DNA from 3 places in the Arthrobacter sp. FW306-05-C genome. Region 1 is predicted to be linked to each of the others. Evidence: riboswitches for the same ligand, from Rfam matches in the RefSeq annotation. Region 1 holds a riboswitch; each other region holds the start of a gene.

Region 1 (6,087 bases):
CGCCAAACGGGCGCCGTCCCACCACCTCCACCTCGGCATCGAGGTCGATGTCCTGGGCGGCGAGGTACCGCAGCAGCTCTGGGTTGTCATCGCTGATCCGGGTGATCCGGCCGCTGTGGCCTTCGTCCAGTTCGGCGAGCAGGTGGGCGCGCGGCATCAGTACCTGGCCGTCGGCGGTGGGGATGGGGTCGCCGTGCGGGTCCCGCTTAGGGTCCCCGAGCTTCGCCGCGACGCGTTCAATGAACGTGTCCGAGACCGCGTGCTCCAGCTGTTCAGCTTCATCGTGGACCTCGTCCCAGCTGTAGCCAAGGCGCTGGACAAGGTAGGTCTCGATCAGCCGGTGGCGGCGGACCATGGCCAGGGCCAGCCGCAGGCCGGCCTCGGTGAGGGTGACGGCGCTGTACGGCTTATGGTCCACCAGGCCCTGGTCCTTGAGCTTGCGGACCATCTCCGAAACCGAGGAATTGGCCACGCCCAGCCGCTGTGCCAGCTGCGAGGACGTGATGGGCTTGTCCTGCCATTCCGTGAACGAATAGATGACCTTGACGTAGTCCTCGATCGAGGAGGAGGGCGCGCTGGTCTTCACAGGTTCAAGCCTACCGGTTGGGCCGCGGCGGCAGAGTCCGCTGCACTGGTCATGCCTTGACCGCGCGCCAGGCGAGCGTGAGGTAGGGAAGGTGGATCTGCTGGTCCGGGGCGTAGGCAAGGTGCTCGTGCAGGTACCAGTCCAGGTTGGCCAAGACCTTGGCCCTCGTTGCCTCGTTGGCGCGCAGGTAGTAGCTGCGTGACTTGGTGAGCTCCATCAGGTCCGTGGTCGTCACAGTGTCCTGCCAGTGGCTGACGTGTCCCTCGAGACCTTGGAATTCAGGCCCCACGACGGGTTTGTGGCCAGGCCGGTACACGTCACCTGCGTGCATGATCCGGGAAAGGCGGTGTACCCAGGGCACGGAGGTGTCCAGCTGGTTCCATACCAGGCCCAGGGTTCCATGCGGGCGCAGCACCCGGGCGAGTTCGGTACTTGCGGCCAGCGGGTCGCACCAGTGCCACGCCTGGGCAACGGTTACGACGTCGAAGCTGGCGGTGGGAAGGCCGGTCACCTCGGCGGAGCCCACCACAGCTGCGGCGCCCGGGCAGTGGGTCTTCAGCTGGGCGAGCATGTCCGCGGAGGGGTCGACGGCGGTGACGTCCAGGCCCAGGTCCAGCAGCAAGGAGGTGAACTTTCCGGTACCCGCGCCGACGTCCAGTGCCTCATGGGCGCTGGTGGGCACCAGCCAGCGGACCGAGTCTTCCGGATATCCGGGGCGGACGCGGTGGTAGTGCCCGCCGCCGTCCTGGAAGCTCTGGCCAAGCTCCCGGCGCCGCCCGTGATCGAGCCTGGGGCCACCCCGAACCAAGCGTGGCCTCCTTCGTGTGCTGCCGATGTGGACGTCTCTCGAATGTACCGCACGGACGGTCACCGGCTGGTGCCCCAAGGGGCACCCTCTTTGCTGCAGCTGCTCAGTCGTCGATGCAGGGGGCCGCGCCGGCCGTTCCCGGCGTGTTGGGCGCCCAGTGCGGGTAGGTGCGGAAGTCGTTGGCGGGGACCCAGCGCCCGGCGTCCACCACGTAGTCCCACCCCAGCCCGTTGCTGCGCAGCGCACGGATACCGGCGAGGAGGCGTTCGGCATCCTCCAGCCGTGAGCCGACGCCAAAACTTGCGCGGAGCGAACCGGACGGCAGGCCAAGGCGCTTCAGCAGGGGATGGGCGCAGAAGCGTCCATCGCGCAGGCCCACGCCGTGCTCGGCGGCGAGATAGGCGGCCACCAGCCCCGCGTCGTAGCCCTCCACGGAGAAGTTAACCACGCCGATGGTGTCCGTTTCCGGGTTGCTGTCCTTGAAGATCTGGTGCACGGTAACGCCGTCGATGTCCTGCAGGCCCTCCACCAGGAAGGAGCGGATCGCGGCTTCGTGGGCGTGCCACCGGTCCTGGTCGAGCTCAGCAATGACCTGGGTGGCGCGGGCCAGCGTGGCGGCTCCGAGGACGTTCGGCGAGCCCCCCTCATGGCGGGCCGGGCCGCTGGCCCAGCTGACGCCGTCGAGCCTTGCTTCCTTGACCGCGCCGCCGCCGGCAAGGTGCGGGACGCCCGCGTCCAGCCAGTCAGGCCGTCCCACCAGGACGCCGGCGCCGAACGGTGCGTAAAGCTTGTGGCCGGAAAACGCGATGTAGTCGATGTCATCCGTGCTGATGTCCACCCGGCGGTGCGGTGCCAGCTGGGCCGCATCCACCACGATCCGTGCGCCGTGCTCGTGGGCCAGCGCGGCCAGGGCGCGGATGGGAAGGATCTCGCCGGTGACGTTTGAAGCGCCGGTGACGGCCAGCAGGCTGACCCCGCCCTGCTCCAGCTCCGCGCAGACTGCGTCGAGGGTGCCGGTGATCGTCTCCGCGGCCACGATGCTGCGGTGGGGCACGCCCTGCCACGGCAGCAGGTTCGCGTGGTGTTCGATGTCCAGGTAGAGGACATCGCCGTCAGGGCGGCCATCGGTGACCGGGAGGCAACCTGCCAGGAGGTTCAGCGAGTCGGTGGTGTTGCGGGTGAAAATGACCGAGTCGTCCGGGCGGCCGCCGACGAAATCGCGGACGATGGTGCGCGCGTTCTCGTAGACAGAGGTGCTGATCTGGGAGGCGTATCCTGCTCCCCGGTGGACGCTGGCGTAGTAGGGCAGGATTTCGTTCAGGTAGGCAGACACCACGGAGAGTGCAGGGGCCGAGGCGCCGTAATCCAGGTTTGCGTACCGCACGTGGCCGCCGGTGATCAGCGGCGCCTGGATCTCGGCTCCGGTGACTGCCGCGAGGGGCCGGCCGGCAACGGCATGCCGTTCAGCAACTGCCGCTTCGGTGCTGACGGGCTGGGGGGAGACGGTGGCAGTTGTCACAGAGACCTCACTTGGATACAGGACTCCGGCATAGTGGAATCCGCGCTTGCCGCATCCGCTCCGGACCGGCCTGGTCGTCACCCGGGGCACCCCACCGCGAATGGAGGGTTGCCGGCCAGCAAACCGGGGTTTAGCGCTGGCACTCGTGACCTGGATAAAAGCGTAGGACATGCGGCTGACAGGACTGAACCCGCAGCGATTGTTAAGCGGTTTGTTACGCGATTTCGAATAAACGGCGGCGGACACCCCCATCTGGAGGTGTCCGCCGCTGCTTTATTCGTTTTTTCGGGGAAAAGCCAACCGTTACAGCAAATCGTCCAAATAAGGGTTCAGGCGGTGCAATACCTCTGAGTGCAGGATCGAGTTGGTGGCCAGCGCGTTCCCGCCGAAGGGGCCGTCCTCGCCTTCCAGCGACGTGAAACGGCCGCCGGCCTCCACGACGATCGGCACAAGGGCGGCCATGTCGTAGAGGTTCAGTTCCGGTTCGCAGGCGATGTCCACGGAGCCCTCCGCCACCATGCAGTACGACCAGAAATCGCCAAAGGCACGGGTCCGCCACACGTCCTCGGTGAGGCCCAGGAACTCGTCAAGGTTTCCCCGTTCCTTCCAGCCCGTGAGGCTGGAGTAAGAGAGGGAGGCGTCCGAGAGTGTCGAGACGTTGGAGACGCGGAGCCGGGTGGCAGCTGCCAGGGACCTGCCCATGTATGCGCCCATACCCTTCGCCGCCCACCAGCGCTTGCCCAGGGCCGGGGCGCTGACCACGCCCACCACCGGCTCGCCCTCGTCGACGAGGGCGATAAGGGTAGCCCAGACCGGAACGCCGCGGACGAAGTTCTTGGTCCCGTCAATGGGGTCGATGATCCAGCGCCGCGACCCGTGTCCCGTGCTGCCGAACTCCTCGCCCAGGACCGCGTCCCGGGGGCGGGAACGCGAGAGCTGGCCGCGGATGGCTTCTTCGGCGGCCTTGTCCGCATCGGTGACCGGCGTCAGGTCCGGCTTGGTCTCGACGTGGAGGTCCAGGGCCTTGAAGCGGCTCATGGTCTGGTCATCCACGGAGTCGGCCAGGACATGTGCCAGGCGCAGGTCATCGTTGTAGCTCGAAGCGGGTTGGATCATGGTTCCAAACTACAGTCTGCGCACGCTTCTGCCGGGGAGAACGCGTCAGTTGACGCTGCCGAGCTCCTTGGTTTCCTGTGCTTCCAACCTTGGATCCGTGCCGAGCAGCCGCCGCAGCGACGCCAACCGGGCGGGACCGGTGGGACCTGCGTGTCCGCCCGCCACCCAGTCGTCGAGGCCGCAGTTCACTGCAATTGCCGTGTGCTTGCAGCCCCGTTCGCAGTTCTCGATGCCGGGGGAGAGGTCCGGGAAGGAGCGCAGGATCCGGTCGGGGTCCACGTGGGCGAGGCCGAAGGACCGGATGCCCGGAGTATCAATGATCCAGCTGCCGGCCGGAGCGTCCGCGAGGCGCAGCGCCAGGGCAGAGGACGACGTGTGCCGGCCCCGTCCCGTCACGGCGTTCACTCCGCCGGTGGCCCGCTCGGCCCCAGTAAGCGCGTTCACCATGGTGGACTTGCCCACGCCTGAGTGCCCGAGCATGACGGTGACCTTGCCGCCCAGGTGGGCGCGGAGGGCTGCCACCGCGGTGCTGTCCAGCCGGGCCGAGAGGCCGTCGTCGGAGCGTGCGTCGATCCCGGAGGCCTGGGCGTCAGCGGTTCGGCTGATGATCACCGGGAAATCCAGGTGGGTGTAGTTGGACAGCAGTTCCGCTGGATCCTTGACGTCGGCCTTGGTGACCAGCAGGATCGGCTCGATACCGGCGTCGTACGCAGCCACCAAGGCACGGTCGATGAATCCGGTCCGCGGCTCCGGATTGGCGGCCGCCACCACGATCACCAGCTGGTCCGCGTTGGCCACCACGGCACGTTCGATTGGATCCGTGTCGTCGGCGCTGCGCCGCAGGAGCGTTTTGCGGTCCTGGATCTTCACCAGGCGCGCCAGCGTGTCCGGTGCCCCGGAGACGTCCCCCACGAGCGAGACGAAGTCGCCTGCAACCACCGGCGAGCGGCGAAGTTCGCGGGCGCGTGCCGCAATGACCACGCGTTCGTTGTTCGAGTCCTCACCCACGACTGCGGTGTACCGCCCCCGGTCCACCGTGATGATCCGTCCGGTGACCGCATCGTCGTGGCTGGGACGGTCCTTGGTGCGGGGCCTGGAGCCCTTCTTGTTGGGCCTGATACGGACGTCGGACTCGTCCCAGGAGTCAGTGCGCCGTGCCACCGCTGGGCTCCTCCGGTCCGGATGCCGCAGCGGCGTCCTGGGCCAGCATGCCTGCCCACAGCTGGGGGAAATCGGGCATGGTTTTGGTGGTGGTGGCGATGTCCTCCACCTGTACGCCCTCCACTGCCAGGCCCAGGATGGCGCCGGCAGTGGCCATTCGATGGTCCGCGTAGCTGCGGACGACGCCGGCGTGCAGCGCGGCGGGCCGGATCACCAGGCCGTCGCTGGTTTCCTCTGCGTCCCCGCCGAGCCGGTTGATTTCCGCCACCAATGCAGCGAGCCTGTCCGTCTCGTGTCCGCGCAGGTGGGCGATCCCGGTGAGCCGGGATGGGCCCGTGGCCAGCGCGCACAGGGCTGCGACGGTGGGGGCAAGCTCGCTGGTGTCCGCGAAGTCGCCGCCCTTGATCTCCGGGCCGCCGGTGACAGTCAGGACGCCGTCGGACAGGGTGACGTGTGCGCCCATTTTCACGAGAATCTCGCGCCACAGGTCTCCCACCTGCTGGGTATCCGCCGGCCAGTTGGGAATCCGAACTGTTCCCTTCGAGGCCAGGGCGGCCGCCAGGAACGGTCCGGCGTTGGAAAGGTCCTGTTCGATCCGCTGGTCGAAGGCACGGATTGGCCCGGGTGCCACCACCCAGTGGTTGGGAACGGAGTCGTCCACGGACACGCCGGCGCCGCGCAGGACAGCCACGGTCATGTTGATGTGGTCCAGGCTCGGCACCGGCTTTCCCACGTGCTCCAGGTGCAGGCCCTCGTCGAACCTCGCCCCCACCAGGAGGAGGGCGGAGACGAACTGGGACGACGCGCTGGCGTCGATCACCAGATGGCCGCCCCGCACCGCGCCCTTGCCTTCCACCACGAACGGGAGCGACGACGGAGCGGAGCCGTCTTCGGAGG
Region 2 (6,087 bases), 1.4 Mb from region 1:
GTTTCGTCCGCGACGATGCGGGCGTGCTGCCAGGACATGGCGCCGGTGGCCAGGGCCTGGAACACGGGTGGGAGGGAGCAGATTTTCCGGGACTGTTCCACCAGGGCGCCTGCGGCGGCGGAGCTGATGGTGAGGACCCCTGCGATCTCTTCCACCATGGACATCTCGGCGTAGGTACGGTCCTGCACCGACGCGTCGGGCGGGGTCATGGCCTGCTGGAACCCGATCGCCTCGGCTGCATCCCGCGCCTTCATGGCGGCAAGCTGCGCCTCCAACCGGGCCGCCAGTTCCAGCCGCTCCAGCCGGATCTCGTACCGCCGCCGTAGGACATCAACACCCGAACCAACACCAACCCCGGAGGCCAGGAAAGCATCCTCCCGCTCCAGCGCACTTATGGCATCCAGCGCACCGAGGGCAGCCACCGAGGCATGAACTCCCTCCGCACCTGCCCTCACACCACCGCTGATTCCCATATGAAGATCATCCAACAGGGGTCTGACAATATGAGCTGCGCCGAGCAGCTTACCTGAGTGGGTAAGCCGGACCACCGAAGCCGCCCGCCGTCGTCGTACTTTTTGGACGCAAAGGTTCCCTGTCGCAGCCCAAATGTCCCGTGTGAAAAAGAGCATGCTTGGCGCAGAAAAATCCGCTGCCCTGAGCCCAAAAAGTCAAACGCCGCTTGAACGAATTCGGCCGCCATGAGGTGGTGACGCCGTTGTCACCACCTTATGGCGGCCGAAGATTATCCGGGCGTGGACCCGGCACACCCATCTCCCAAAAGAGACTAGGGCTGGAGCGTCAGATAGTGACGGCTCCGTTGGCGGTCTCAAAGGTGACCGACAGGATGCCCGGCGTTCCGTGCGGGGCGACCCACTCGACCGCAACATCTTCGAGCGGCTTCTCCACCGGCTCGCCCAGCCATTCCGTAACCCTCGACGCGGAGCCGGCGATGGTCAGGCAGCTCATCTTGAGGCTGCTCTGGTAGGCGTTGGACGGGTGAAGGGAGGGATCGCCCTCCCACTTAAGCATGTACGGGACCTGGGGATCAGCGATGAGGCCCAGGATGCCAATCTGCTTCCAGACCAGCTCGCGGCCGTCCGGGAACTTGCGGTTGCCGTTGACGGCGGAGCGGCCAAGGCGTTCCTCGAAGGGGGCGAGGTCGTCCACTTCGACGCACCAGCCCATCCAGCCGCCGCCGGCCGCGGAACGGGCCCGTACGGCCTGTCCAAACGGTGCCTTGTCAGAAGCGGGGTGGTCCAGGACCTCCACGACCTCCAGGTACTTGTGACCGGCCAGCGGGATGATCATATTCCGGGTTCCGAACCGGGGGTGCACCCCGCCCTTCACTGCCTCAACGCCGAGGGCAGTTGCAATACGTTCGGTAGTGGCCGCGAGGCCGTCGTGTTCACAGGCGTAAGAGACGTGATCCATGCGCATGGCAACATCTTGGCACTTTGTGATGCGGCTCTCAGCTAAGGATACCCTTACTGGAATTTCCTTCGTGGATTCGGGCTGTTTTCCTGCCTCCCAGCTGACCAGGATTGGCATCTGATCAGCCACCGATGTAGTAGCCGGAGGTGTCGGCGGTGAGGTGGACGGTGCCGTTGGAGTTGTTGGTCAGGGCGATGGTTCCGTCACTGCCGACGGGGGTGATGACGAGGTTGGGCACGGTTTGGGCTGCGGCGAAGTTCAGGTTGGAGGTTCCCGGTGGGGTGGTGCCTCCGGCGTGGACGGTGATGAATCCGTTGCTGGTGGGCTCGGTGACAGTGACGTTTACGGCCACGGCTGACACGCCTGTTGCCGGGATGCCGCCCCGTCCGGTTACCGGGACCTTGATGGTGGCTCCGGGAGCGACTGGCCCGCTGGTGCCTCCGGTGCCGTTGCGCGTATCAAGCTGCCGGAACGGGGTCTGGGAGGAAAACGCGCCAGGGTCTACAGCGGTTCCAGCGATGTAGTAGCCGGAGGTGTCGGCGGTGAGGTGGACGGTGCCGTTGGAGTTGTTGGTCAGGGCGATGGTTCCGTCACTGCCGACGGGGGTGATGACGAGGTTGGGCACGGTTTGGGCTGCGGCGAAGTTCAGGTTGGAGGTTCCCGGTGGGGTGGTGCCTCCGGCGTGGACGGTGATGAATCCGTTGCTGGTGGGCTCGGTGACAGTGACGTTTACGGCCACGGCTGACACGCCTGTTGCCGGGATGCCGCCCCGTCCGGTTACCGGGACCTTGATGGTGGCTCCGGGAGCGACTGGTCCGCTGGTGCCTCCGGTGCCGTTGCGCGTATCAAGCTGCCGGAACGGGGTCTGGGAGGAAAACGCGCCAGGGTCTACGGCGGTTCCAGCGATGTAGTAGCCGGAGGTGTCGGCGGTGAGGTGGACGGTGCCGTTGGAGTTGTTGGTCAGGGCGATGGTTCCGTCACTGCCGACGGGGGTGATGACGAGGTTGGGCACGGTTTGGGCTGCGGCGAAGTTCAGGTTGGAGGTTCCCGGTGGGGTGGTGCCTCCGGCGTGGACGGTGATGAATCCGTTGCTGGTGGGCTCGGTGACAGTGACGTTCACGGCCACGGCTGATACGCCTGTTGCCGGGATGCCGCCCCGTCCGGTTACCGGGACCTTAATGGTGGCTCCGGGAGCGACTGGCCCGCTGGTGCCTCCGGTGCCGTTGCGCGTATCAAGCTGCCGGAACGGTGCCTGGGAGGAAAACGAGCCAGGGTTCGACGGATTGCTGGTTCCTGCCGGTGACGCAACTTGCAGCAATCGGTTTAGGGTTCCCGGGCTGGCGTTGGAGATCTTGCCGCTGGCTGAGGAAGAATTCAGTGCGTCTCCTATCTGGGCAGGGGAGAGCAGCGGGTTCTGCGAGAGCATGAGGGCAGCAGCGCCTGCCACATGGGGAGTGGCCATTGAGGTCCCGCTTAGAGATGCGGTGGCGGCCGGGGAGGTGTACCAATCGGATGTGATGCCAACGCCGGGGGCGTAAAGATCCACGCAACTGCCGAAGTTTGAGAAGCTGGCCTGGTGGTCCGTGGAATCGCTGGCAGCGACCGTGATTGCCGCCGGAATCCTGGCGGGGGAAGCCGTGCATGCATCGGTGGCACTGTTACCTGCAGCAACAACCGCGGAAATACCGTCGGCGATTACCGCCTCCACGGCAGCGTCCAAGGTGCTGCTCGTGGGGCCGCCAATGCTGAGGTTCACCACAGCCGGAGTCCCGGCACGGTGGTCCCCTGCAATCCAATCGAGTCCTGCAATAACGTCCGAGTAGAGGCCTGTGCCGTCACAGGCCAGTGCCCGCACCGGGATCAAAGTCGCGAGTTTTGCCACGCCATAGGTTGAACCGCCGATAGTGCCGGCGACATGGGTGCCATGTCCGTTGCAGTCGCTGGACCCGAGGCCGTCGGACTTCGCCGTCCAACCTGCCGCAACCCGGCCGCCGAAGTCGACGTGGGATGCGAGGATCCCAGTGTCGAGTACATAGACGCTCACGCCTTGCCCGGTGCCGGAGGGCGTGTACGTGCTGGATAGGGGCAGCGATTGTTGATCTATCCGGTCCAGTCCCCATGGCGCCTGCTCCTGGGTTGTGCTGTAGACCGTGACGGGTTGGTCCGGCTCAACGGCAACGGCTTTGCCGGACCGCATCAGGGCTGAGGCTTGCGCCGGGGTGGCTTTTATCGCAGCTCCCTTGATCGCATTCTCGAACATACGGCTAACGCCAATACCTTGGCCGCGCAGTGCACTGCTCTCTTGCCTGACGTCCGCTGCCGTGGGGAACCGGACAATGTAATCACCCTTGTCAGCCCCCGCGGCGCTGGCGATGGGAGCAGGGAGAAGCACCGCTCCCAGCATTGAACAGACCAATGCAATGTATAGAGCAGTGGCACGTGCGGCAGGGCGCAGAATCGGAGGCAACGGAACGTCCGTCCTTTTTTGACTGTGAGAAACGAGGGGGTTTTCCCCGTTCAAATCTATCGGGGACGGGAACCCGATCTTCCGAAGCTCGGGCGATCCTTCGCATTCCCTGTGCGAATCTTCGCAAACCTACGCTGCAGTCCTGGCGGTGTGTTTCCACGTCCAGGCTTTTGTCACGACCCGTCATACTCATGGCGTTGGGCGCCCCCGCTTCCTAGACTTGGCGAAGGTCATGAGTGCCAGCGCCAAGCCCCGGCTCGCTGGCCGGCAACCCTCCATCCGCGGTGGGGTGCCCCGGGTGAGGACCTGGCTGTCCGGCACGAGCCGACAGCAAGCGCGGCCCGCACTGCCCCTGAGCATGCCGGGCCCATGTCAAAGGAGATTTGGATGTCCAACGCTTGGTCCTTCGAAACCCGCCAGATCCACGCCGGCCAGGAAGTGGACAGTGCAACGGGAGCCCGTGCCCTGCCCATCTACCAAACCACGTCCTTTGTTTTCCCAACGGCCGAGAGCGCAGCCAACCGCTTTGCACTCTCCGAACTGGCGCCCATCTACACCCGCATCGGCAACCCGACGCAGGACGCCGTCGAACAGCGGATTGCCAGCCTTGAAGGCGGCCTGGCCGCGCTGCTGCTGAGTTCCGGCCAGGCCGCCGAAACGTTCGCGGTCCTGAACATTGCGGAGGCCGGCGACCACATCGTAGCCAGCCCCAGCCTCTACGGCGGCACCTACAACCTTTTCGCCCACACCCTGAAAAAATTCGGCATCTCCGTCACGTTCGTGGACGACCCCGACAACCTGGACCAGTGGCGCAACGCCGTCCGGCCCAACACCAAGCTTTTCTTCGGTGAAGTGGTCTCCAACCCGCGCCAGGACGTCCTGGACATCGAGGGCATCTCCGAAGTCGCCCACCAGGCCGGCGTGCCCCTCATCGTGGACAACACCCTCTCGACGCCGTACCTGATCCGGCCGCTGGAGTGGGGAGCGGACATCGTGATCCACTCGGCCACCAAGTACCTGGGCGGCCACGGCACAGCCATCGCCGGCGTGATCGTCGATTCCGGCAAGTTCGATTTCAGCAAGGACCCGGAACGGTTCCCCGGCTTCAACACCCCGGATCCCACGTACAACGGATTGGTCTACGCCCGCGACCTGGGAGCCGATGGAGCGCTCGGTGCCAATCTCTCCTACATCCTCAAGGCGCGGGTCCAGCTCCTGCGGGACCTGGGCTCGGCGGTTTCGCCGTTCAACGCCTTCCTGATTTCCCAGGGCCTGGAGACATTGAGCCTGCGGGTGGAGCGCCATGTTGCAAACGCGGCGGAGGTTGCGCGGTGGCTTGAAGCAAGGGACGACGTCGAATCGGTCGCCTACGCCGGGCTGCCGTCCAGCCCCTGGTACGAGCGTGGCCGCAAGTATGGGCCCAAGGGGACGGGCGCCGTCGTCGCCTTCAACCTGGCCGGCGGAGCGGAGGCGGGCAAACGCTTCGTCGACGCTTTGGAATTGCACTCCCATGTGGCCAACATCGGCGACGTGCGCTCCCTGGTCATCCACCCGGCGTCGACCACCCACAGCCAGCTCTCGCCGGAGCAGCAGGTGGTGGCCGGGGTGCACCCGGGACTTGTCAGGCTTTCCGTGGGCCTGGAACACATCGACGACATCCTCGCCGACCTTGAAGCAGGCTTCAGGGCTGCGAAGGACGCCTAGATGTATTGACCTGAGAGGTTGGTGACGCGGCTGGCCGGTGGCTGACCGTTGAGTGAGGTGTGGCCTCGATGATGATTGTAATGATGGAGCCAGTCGGCGAAAGCGGCAACACGCTCGGCCTCGGAGGCGTAGGGACGGGCGTAGGCCCATTCGTCGAGCATGGTGCGGTTGTAGCGCTCGACTTTGCCGTTTGTCTGAGGCCTGTAGGGGCGGGTGCGTTTGTGCTTGATGTCCGGGCCCAGAGCGTCTTTGAATGCGTAGGAGCGGTAGCAGGATCCGTTATCGGTCAGGACCCGTTTGACAGTGATCCCGTGGGACTCGAAGTAGGCATTGGCGCGTTCCCAGAATCCGGCCGCAGTGTCCTTTTTCTCATCGGTCAGGATCTCCGTGTAGGCGAGCCTGGAGTGATCATCGACGGCGTTGTGCAAGAAGGCGTGACCCGGTCTCCGGTTCGCCGCGGTACCGGTCTTGTTCCGGTTTCCGGC
Region 3 (6,087 bases), 1.2 Mb from region 1:
CTGGATTTTGGCAACTTCCGTCCCGCCCCCGCCGCGGATGTGGCCCGTGCCCTGGTGGATTACCTGGCCCCCGTCCTGCAGGAGCAAGGCGAGCTGGCGTTGGCCCGGCAGGGTGTGGAGGAGATCATCGCCCGCGGAACAGGGGCCGCCGAACAACGCCGCGCCCGGGACAAAGCCCTTGCCGGTCCGCCGCCTGAGGACATGGGGTTTGGCGCCGTGGTGCGCCAGGGCGTGCAGGTGACCATGCGCGGAGCGCTGGATCTCGGAGACGTGGAGGACACACCGGAACTGCTGCGGGTCCGCCAGGCCTGACCCGCCGCGGCGCGGAGTTTCCTCTTCGACGCCGTGCTTCCTTCCCGCGGCCCACATTCGGGCCGCGCCAGGGAATATGCGCCGCGGGAACACCGCAGCGCGTCGAAAACTTAGATCTGCTTGAGCGCCTGCTCCAGGTCGCGGATGAGGTCGTCCGCATCCTCCAGTCCCACGGAGAGGCGGACCACGCCGTCGCTCAGGCCAATGGCCGCTCGTCCTTCCGGGCCCATGGCGCGGTGCGTGGTGGTGGCGGGATGCGTGATCAGTGACTTGGAATCGCCCAGGTTGTTGGAGATGTCGATGATCCGCAGCCCGTCCAGCAGGGCGAAGGCGGCTTCCTTGCCGGAGCGTCCGCCCGACGGGGCAAGCTCCAGGGTCAGGACGGTGCCGCCTGCGCTCATCTGCTTCGCCGCCAGCCCGTACTGCGGGTGCGATTTCAGCAGCGGATACTTCACCCAGCTCACGGCCGGCTGCTCCTCCAGCCACTCGGCAAGCCGGAGGGCCGTGGCGGAGGAGTGGTTGACGCGCAGCCCCATGGTTTCCAGGCCCTTGGTCAGGACCCAGGCGTTGAACGGGGACAGGGCGGGGCCGGTGTGGCGCATCAGCTGCTTTACGGGGCCGTCAATGAACTCCTTGGTGCCCAGGATGGCGCCGCCCATCACCCGGCCCTGGCCATCGATGTGCTTGGTGCCGGAGTAGACGATGACGTCCGCGCCCAGGTCACCGCAGCGCTGCAGCAGGGGAGTGGCAAAGACGTTGTCCGCCACCACGGTGGCCCCGGCCGCGTGCGCCAGGTCGCTGACCGCGGCGATGTCCACGATTTCCTGCATGGGATTGGATGGGGATTCGAAGAAGACAGCCGTGGTGGGCTTGGAGAGCGCTTCGCGCCACTGGTCCAGGTCCGGGCCGTCCACGAACACGGTCTCCACGCCCCACCGGGGCAGGATCTCGTTCAGGACCACGAAGCAGGAACCGAACAGCGAGCGGGCGGCCACTACACGGTCGCCGGCTGCCAGCAGGGCGCCCAGGGCGGTGAACACCGCGGACATGCCCGACGCCGTCGCGAAGCACGCTTCGGTGCCTTCGAGCAGCCGGAGCCGTTCCTGGAACGTGGCCACGGACGGGTTGCCGTAGCGGGAGTAGACAAAGCGCTCGTCTTCGCCGGTGAAGGCGCGTTCAGCAGCGGCTGCGGATTCGTAGACGAAGCCGGAGTTGAGGAAGATGGCCTCGGACGTTTCCTGGAAGTTGCTGCGGTCCAGCCCGCCGCGGACGGCCTGGGTGTCGGGGTTCCAGCTGGGGGCGTCGTGGTTGAAGCTCACTTAGTTCTTTCCGAGGTTGGTGGGCAGGCCGCGGTTTTTCCAGCCATTGACGGTCCGCTCGCCGAAGCGGTCGGGATCGCCCTCGAAGCCCTCGAGGACGCTGTAGGCGGTGAAACCCGCCTGGGTGGCGGCGGTGGCAGCGGCGACGGAGCGCTTGCCGGAGCGGCACAGGAACACCAGTTCCGTGCCCGGGTCCTCCGGCGCCTGGTCCGTCAGATCCTTGATGAAGTCTGGGTTGGGGATGCCGCCGGGGAAGGTCCACTGGATGAAGAGTGGGTCGTTGTCCGTGGCCTTGGTGTCCGGGATGCCGATGTGGGCCCATTCGCCCTCGGTACGGACGTCCACCAGGACGGCGCCCTGCTCCAGCTTGGCCCAGGCTTCCTGCGGCGTCAGGTCTCCGGCGTAGCTCATGCGTGGCCCTCGCCATCAAACTCGCCGTCGAACTCGCCCTCAAGCTCGTCAACGGCCGTTGCAACGGCGGCGTTTGCCGAGGCGATCGCGGCCGGAAGGACGATGGCCTGCGCCACGATGACGGTGGTGCCATTGAAGGTTGCTGCGGGGCTGCCGTGCAGCACGTAACCGTCCGCGAGTGCAGCGGAGATCCGCTCGCAGAACTCACGGTTGTCCGCGCCGGTAATCAGGCGGTAGGACAGTCTTTCCTCAGAGGCGGGTGCGTCGGACACGACGGATCTCCTTCTTTCACGCTTGCAGCTCGAATCGGTCGATATGCCGAGTATTCACCTGAGGCACCCCGCCGCGAAAGGGAGGGTTGCCGACCGGCCAGTCAGGGCTTCACACCGGTACTCATTACTCCCCAAAAACGTAACACCTGCGCTCCCAGGCCGCACCGCCGCCGTCGTCATGTTCCGTAATTCACCGGACGGCCAGGCGATACGCACGGGCCGGCCGCCGGATAAAGTTCTTACCGGGGGCACCACCCCGTCGCCTAAGCAACGGGCAGCAGAGCAAAGAGTACCGGGGGTCCTTGTCAGCATGCGGGCAATCACATCGCATCACCGCGCCACCAGCCACGTAAACCGTCCGCGCTCTGTGGCTGCCTTTCTAGCGGCCATCGTCATCGCCTTCCTGGCCGTGCTGGCGCCGGCAGGTCCGGCGCAGGCTGCACCCGACAGCGGCAAGCCGTGGCTGGGTGCGGTGCTCGAGTGGGGCGAGGATACCGCTGCAGGCTTCAGTGACCGGCTGGGCGCCACCCCTGCTGTCTTCGGCCACGACATCACCCTTCCGTTCCGTGATTCCGAACGGAACGACGTCGACGGCTTCCTGCAGCAGGCCGCAGCCAAAGGTGCCCACGCCCTGCTTACGGTCAAGCCCTCGGTGCCGCTGGACCAGCTCGGCACTGCAGAAGCCGAAGCCTTTGCGCAGCAGGTGCACACTCTCACATCCGGGTTCAAGAGCCAGCTGCTGATCCGGTTCGCCCCTGACATGAACACAAGCTGGGTGGGTTGGGGCCAGCAGTCCGCCGAGTACCGCCAGGCTTTCCAGGAGGTGTCCAGGGCATTCAAGAAGTACGACGGCGGCCGGGCCACCATGGTGTGGGCGCCTTACCTGGGCAAGGACTACCCTTTGACCGGAGCCGGAATGCGCCGCAGCCAGGAAGCGAGGGGTTCGCGCTCCTGGACACCAACGGGGACGGCACCTGGAACGGAAGCGACAACGCCTACGCACCGTACTACCCGGGCGACGACGCCGTGGACTGGGTGGGCCTGGCCGCCTACCACGACGACACCGCAGGCGGGGCCGCCGTCAACACCTTGCCGCGGGCCGGCGAGCTTGAGGAGATGCTGACAGCCTCCGGAAGCGAAAACTTCTACGCCACCTACTCGGAGGGGCGCAGGAAGCCTTTCCTCCTCCAGACCGCGGCGTTCTACAGCCCTTCAACCGGCGGCGCGCCCGAAGCCGGCATCAAAACCGGCTGGTGGGACCAGGTGGCGGGAACTGCCACCTCCCTGGAGTTCGCACGCACGGCTGCCGTCGTATGGGACGAACGCACCAGCACCAGGGACACCGGCGTGGCGAGCATCAGCTGGCTGCTCACCGGAAACCCGGACATTGCCAAGGCTGCGGTGGACAGGCTGAAGGCCTCCCCGATGGTGACCGGCCCTGTCACCGATCAGGCACCCACCGGCACTTATGTCCGCGCCAACACCCTGTCCGGGCCTGCTGCCTGGACTGTTGCCGCCGCCATGGTCATCCTCCTGGTGGCCCTGTGGCAGGTTCCGCGCAGGATCAATGCAGCCACAGCCTGGAGCTACCAGGATCCTTCCACCAGGGACTCGCGCGTTGACCTGCTGCGCGGAATGGCCATCGTCTTCGTGGTGGTCAACCACCTGGGCATGGCCTCGCTTTTCCAGTTGCTCACGCAGGAAGCCGTGGGCTTCGTGTCAGGCGCAGAGCTGTTCGTCCTCTTCTCCGGACTGGTGGTGGGCATGGTGTACGGGCCCAAGGCCAAGGAGGACTTCGGCCGGGTTGTGGACCTCACGTCACGCCGCGCAGGCAAGCTCTACCTGACGGCGCTCGCCGTGCTGATCGGGGTCTTCCTGCTGTCCCTGCTCCCGTTCTTCCACGCCGAGGCGCTCACAACCTTCGTGGACCAGGGAACCGGCGGCGCCGGGCACAACGGTGCCGGCCGGACCTACGACCTCTATGCGGGCATGTCGTCCTTGTTCCAGTTCCCCGTGCCGCCCCAGGTGCTTCCGGCCATCGTGCTGCTGCAGTTTGGGCCCTGGCAATTCAACGTCATGGGCCTCTACGTGGTGCTCTTACTGGTCAGCCCGCTCATCCTGGCCGCATTGAACCGCGGAAAGGCCGTCTGGGTGCTGGCCGCGACCCTTGCAGTGTATGCAGTTGGTGCCGTGACCAGGTTCCGGGTCCTGCCGTCGCAGTTCGAGGACTCCTTCCCCCTGCTGGTGTGGCAGGTGCTGTTCGTGCTGGGCCTGGTTGCCGGCTATCACCGCCGTGCCGTCGTTGCCTGGCTGTCGAGGCATACGTGGGTGGTGGTTGCCTGCACCGCGGCGGCGTTCGCGCTGGCCTTCCTGTCCTGGGGGAATCCCTACCTGGCGAACAACTACGACGTCCGCCTGGCGCTCATGCCGGACGGCGTATACCGCGCCATGTATGACGCACTCTTCGGCCGCACGTACCTGGCTCCAGGCCGCCTGCTTAATGTCATGGTCCTGGTGGTGGCGGCCTACGCATTCCTCAGCGCTTACTGGAAGCCGGTGCAGCGGGCGCTGGGCTGGTTCCTGATTCCACTGGGCCGGGCCACGCTGTACGTGTTCATCATGCATGTGCTGCTGATCGCCGTCGTAGCCAATATTCCGGCGCTGCAGCAGCAGAGTATCTTCCTCAACACCGCGGCCTATGCCGTGGTCCTGGGACTGCTGTGGGTGATGGTGCGCACCAGGTTCCTCTTCCGGATCATCCCTACCTAGCCCAGGCGGGGACGCGCTCCTCAACCTTGGCCGCGGCTGCTTCAGGGCACGAAAAATGCCGTGGCACCGGAGTGCCACAGCATGTGTTCATGCGCCCAAGGGGTGCCCCAAGGCGGGCCGGGGAAGCTAGACAAGCCCCGGATAGCTGGTGAGGATGTAGTCGGCCGCAGCTGGACCCTTCATGCGGAGTCCGTTGTGCCCGGGGTTGATCCTGTGCTTCATGGCTGACCAAAAAGTGGATTCGCTGCCGAGCGGCTGCTGATTGATCACGCACCAGCTGGTGTACAGCCCGTAGAGGCGGTCGCGGTTCAGGCTGGAATCGGATACATGATCGGAATAGGTTGCTTCGTGGAGGAACAGATCGAACTGCGAGTTAGCCATGACGGCTCCCTTCGCTAAGTGCTCGGCGCTGCCGTGTGGCTACAACAGCAAACCGCGATCCCCTGCACGGGGGCGATCGGGGTATATAGTCCATCCCCGGCTGAGACTGAGGGGACGAACAGCGCTCTCACCGCTTGTCTACACTGTAGACTTTACCCGTAGACTACAAGTGAGGCAACCGTCTTGAATAACTCCGGGACCACCGCCGGCGGGGCGAGGACCAATCCATGACTTCCACTGCAGCTTCCGGGCCTCGTTCGCCCAAAACCCGGCTGAGCCGGGACATTGTGCTAACCAAGGCCCTGGAACTCGTTGACGCCGAAGGCCTGGAGGCCCTGACCATGCGCCGGCTGGGGCAAGAGCTCGGCAGGGACCCCATGAGCCTTTACCGGTACGCGGAAAACCGGGCAGCCCTGCTGGACGGGGTCTCGGAACTGGTGCTCAATCAGCTCAGAATCCATCCCGAGGACCCGGACTGGAAGGCCCAACTGCGGGGAATCGCCCACAACCTGCGGACGCTGGCGCTTCAGCATCCCAACGTAGTGCCCCTGTTGGTAACGCGGCCCCTGTCCACGCCGCTGGGACTACGGCCCCTGGGTACGCTGCGGCCGCTCGAGCAGATC

Evidence for each region. Region 1 has a riboswitch for S-adenosylmethionine ahead of LFT44_RS12830 (aminotransferase class V-fold PLP-dependent enzyme). Riboswitches for the same ligand answer to the same signal wherever they lie in the genome.
Region 2: it holds a riboswitch for S-adenosylmethionine, as region 1 does, so the genes downstream of both, LFT44_RS06315 (bifunctional o-acetylhomoserine/o-acetylserine sulfhydrylase) here and LFT44_RS12830 (aminotransferase class V-fold PLP-dependent enzyme) in region 1, are expected to answer to the same signal.
Region 3: it holds a riboswitch for S-adenosylmethionine, as region 1 does, so the genes downstream of both, LFT44_RS18660 (DUF1737 domain-containing protein) here and LFT44_RS12830 (aminotransferase class V-fold PLP-dependent enzyme) in region 1, are expected to answer to the same signal.

What each region holds. Positions count from the first base shown of each region.
Region 1 is NZ_CP084556.1:2,769,361-2,775,447, reverse strand. It holds gene LFT44_RS12840 (metal-dependent transcriptional regulator) at 1-586, opposite strand, end outside; gene LFT44_RS12835 (class I SAM-dependent methyltransferase) at 636-1,394, opposite strand; gene LFT44_RS12830 (aminotransferase class V-fold PLP-dependent enzyme) at 1,498-2,913, opposite strand; SAM riboswitch class IV at 2,951-3,064, opposite strand; gene hisN (histidinol-phosphatase) at 3,217-4,029, opposite strand; gene rsgA (ribosome small subunit-dependent GTPase A) at 4,075-5,190, opposite strand; gene aroA (3-phosphoshikimate 1-carboxyvinyltransferase) at 5,174-6,087, opposite strand, start outside.
Region 2 is NZ_CP084556.1:1,372,051-1,378,137, forward strand. It holds gene LFT44_RS06300 (HNH endonuclease signature motif containing protein) at 1-473, opposite strand, end outside; gene LFT44_RS06305 (VOC family protein) at 799-1,437, opposite strand; gene LFT44_RS06310 (S8 family peptidase) at 1,553-3,823, opposite strand; SAM riboswitch class IV at 4,127-4,241, shown strand; gene LFT44_RS06315 (bifunctional o-acetylhomoserine/o-acetylserine sulfhydrylase) at 4,286-5,602, shown strand; gene LFT44_RS06320 (IS481 family transposase) at 5,599-6,087, opposite strand, start outside.
Region 3 is NZ_CP084556.1:4,007,750-4,013,836, reverse strand. It holds gene LFT44_RS18675 (glutamate--cysteine ligase 2) at 1-312, shown strand, start outside; gene LFT44_RS18670 (O-succinylhomoserine sulfhydrylase) at 423-1,631, opposite strand; gene LFT44_RS18665 (rhodanese-like domain-containing protein) at 1,632-2,042, opposite strand; gene LFT44_RS18660 (DUF1737 domain-containing protein) at 2,039-2,314, opposite strand; SAM riboswitch class IV at 2,328-2,443, opposite strand; partial or broken gene opgC (OpgC domain-containing protein) at 2,625-5,083, shown strand; gene LFT44_RS18650 (hypothetical protein) at 5,210-5,464, opposite strand; gene LFT44_RS18645 (TetR/AcrR family transcriptional regulator C-terminal domain-containing protein) at 5,692-6,087, shown strand, end outside.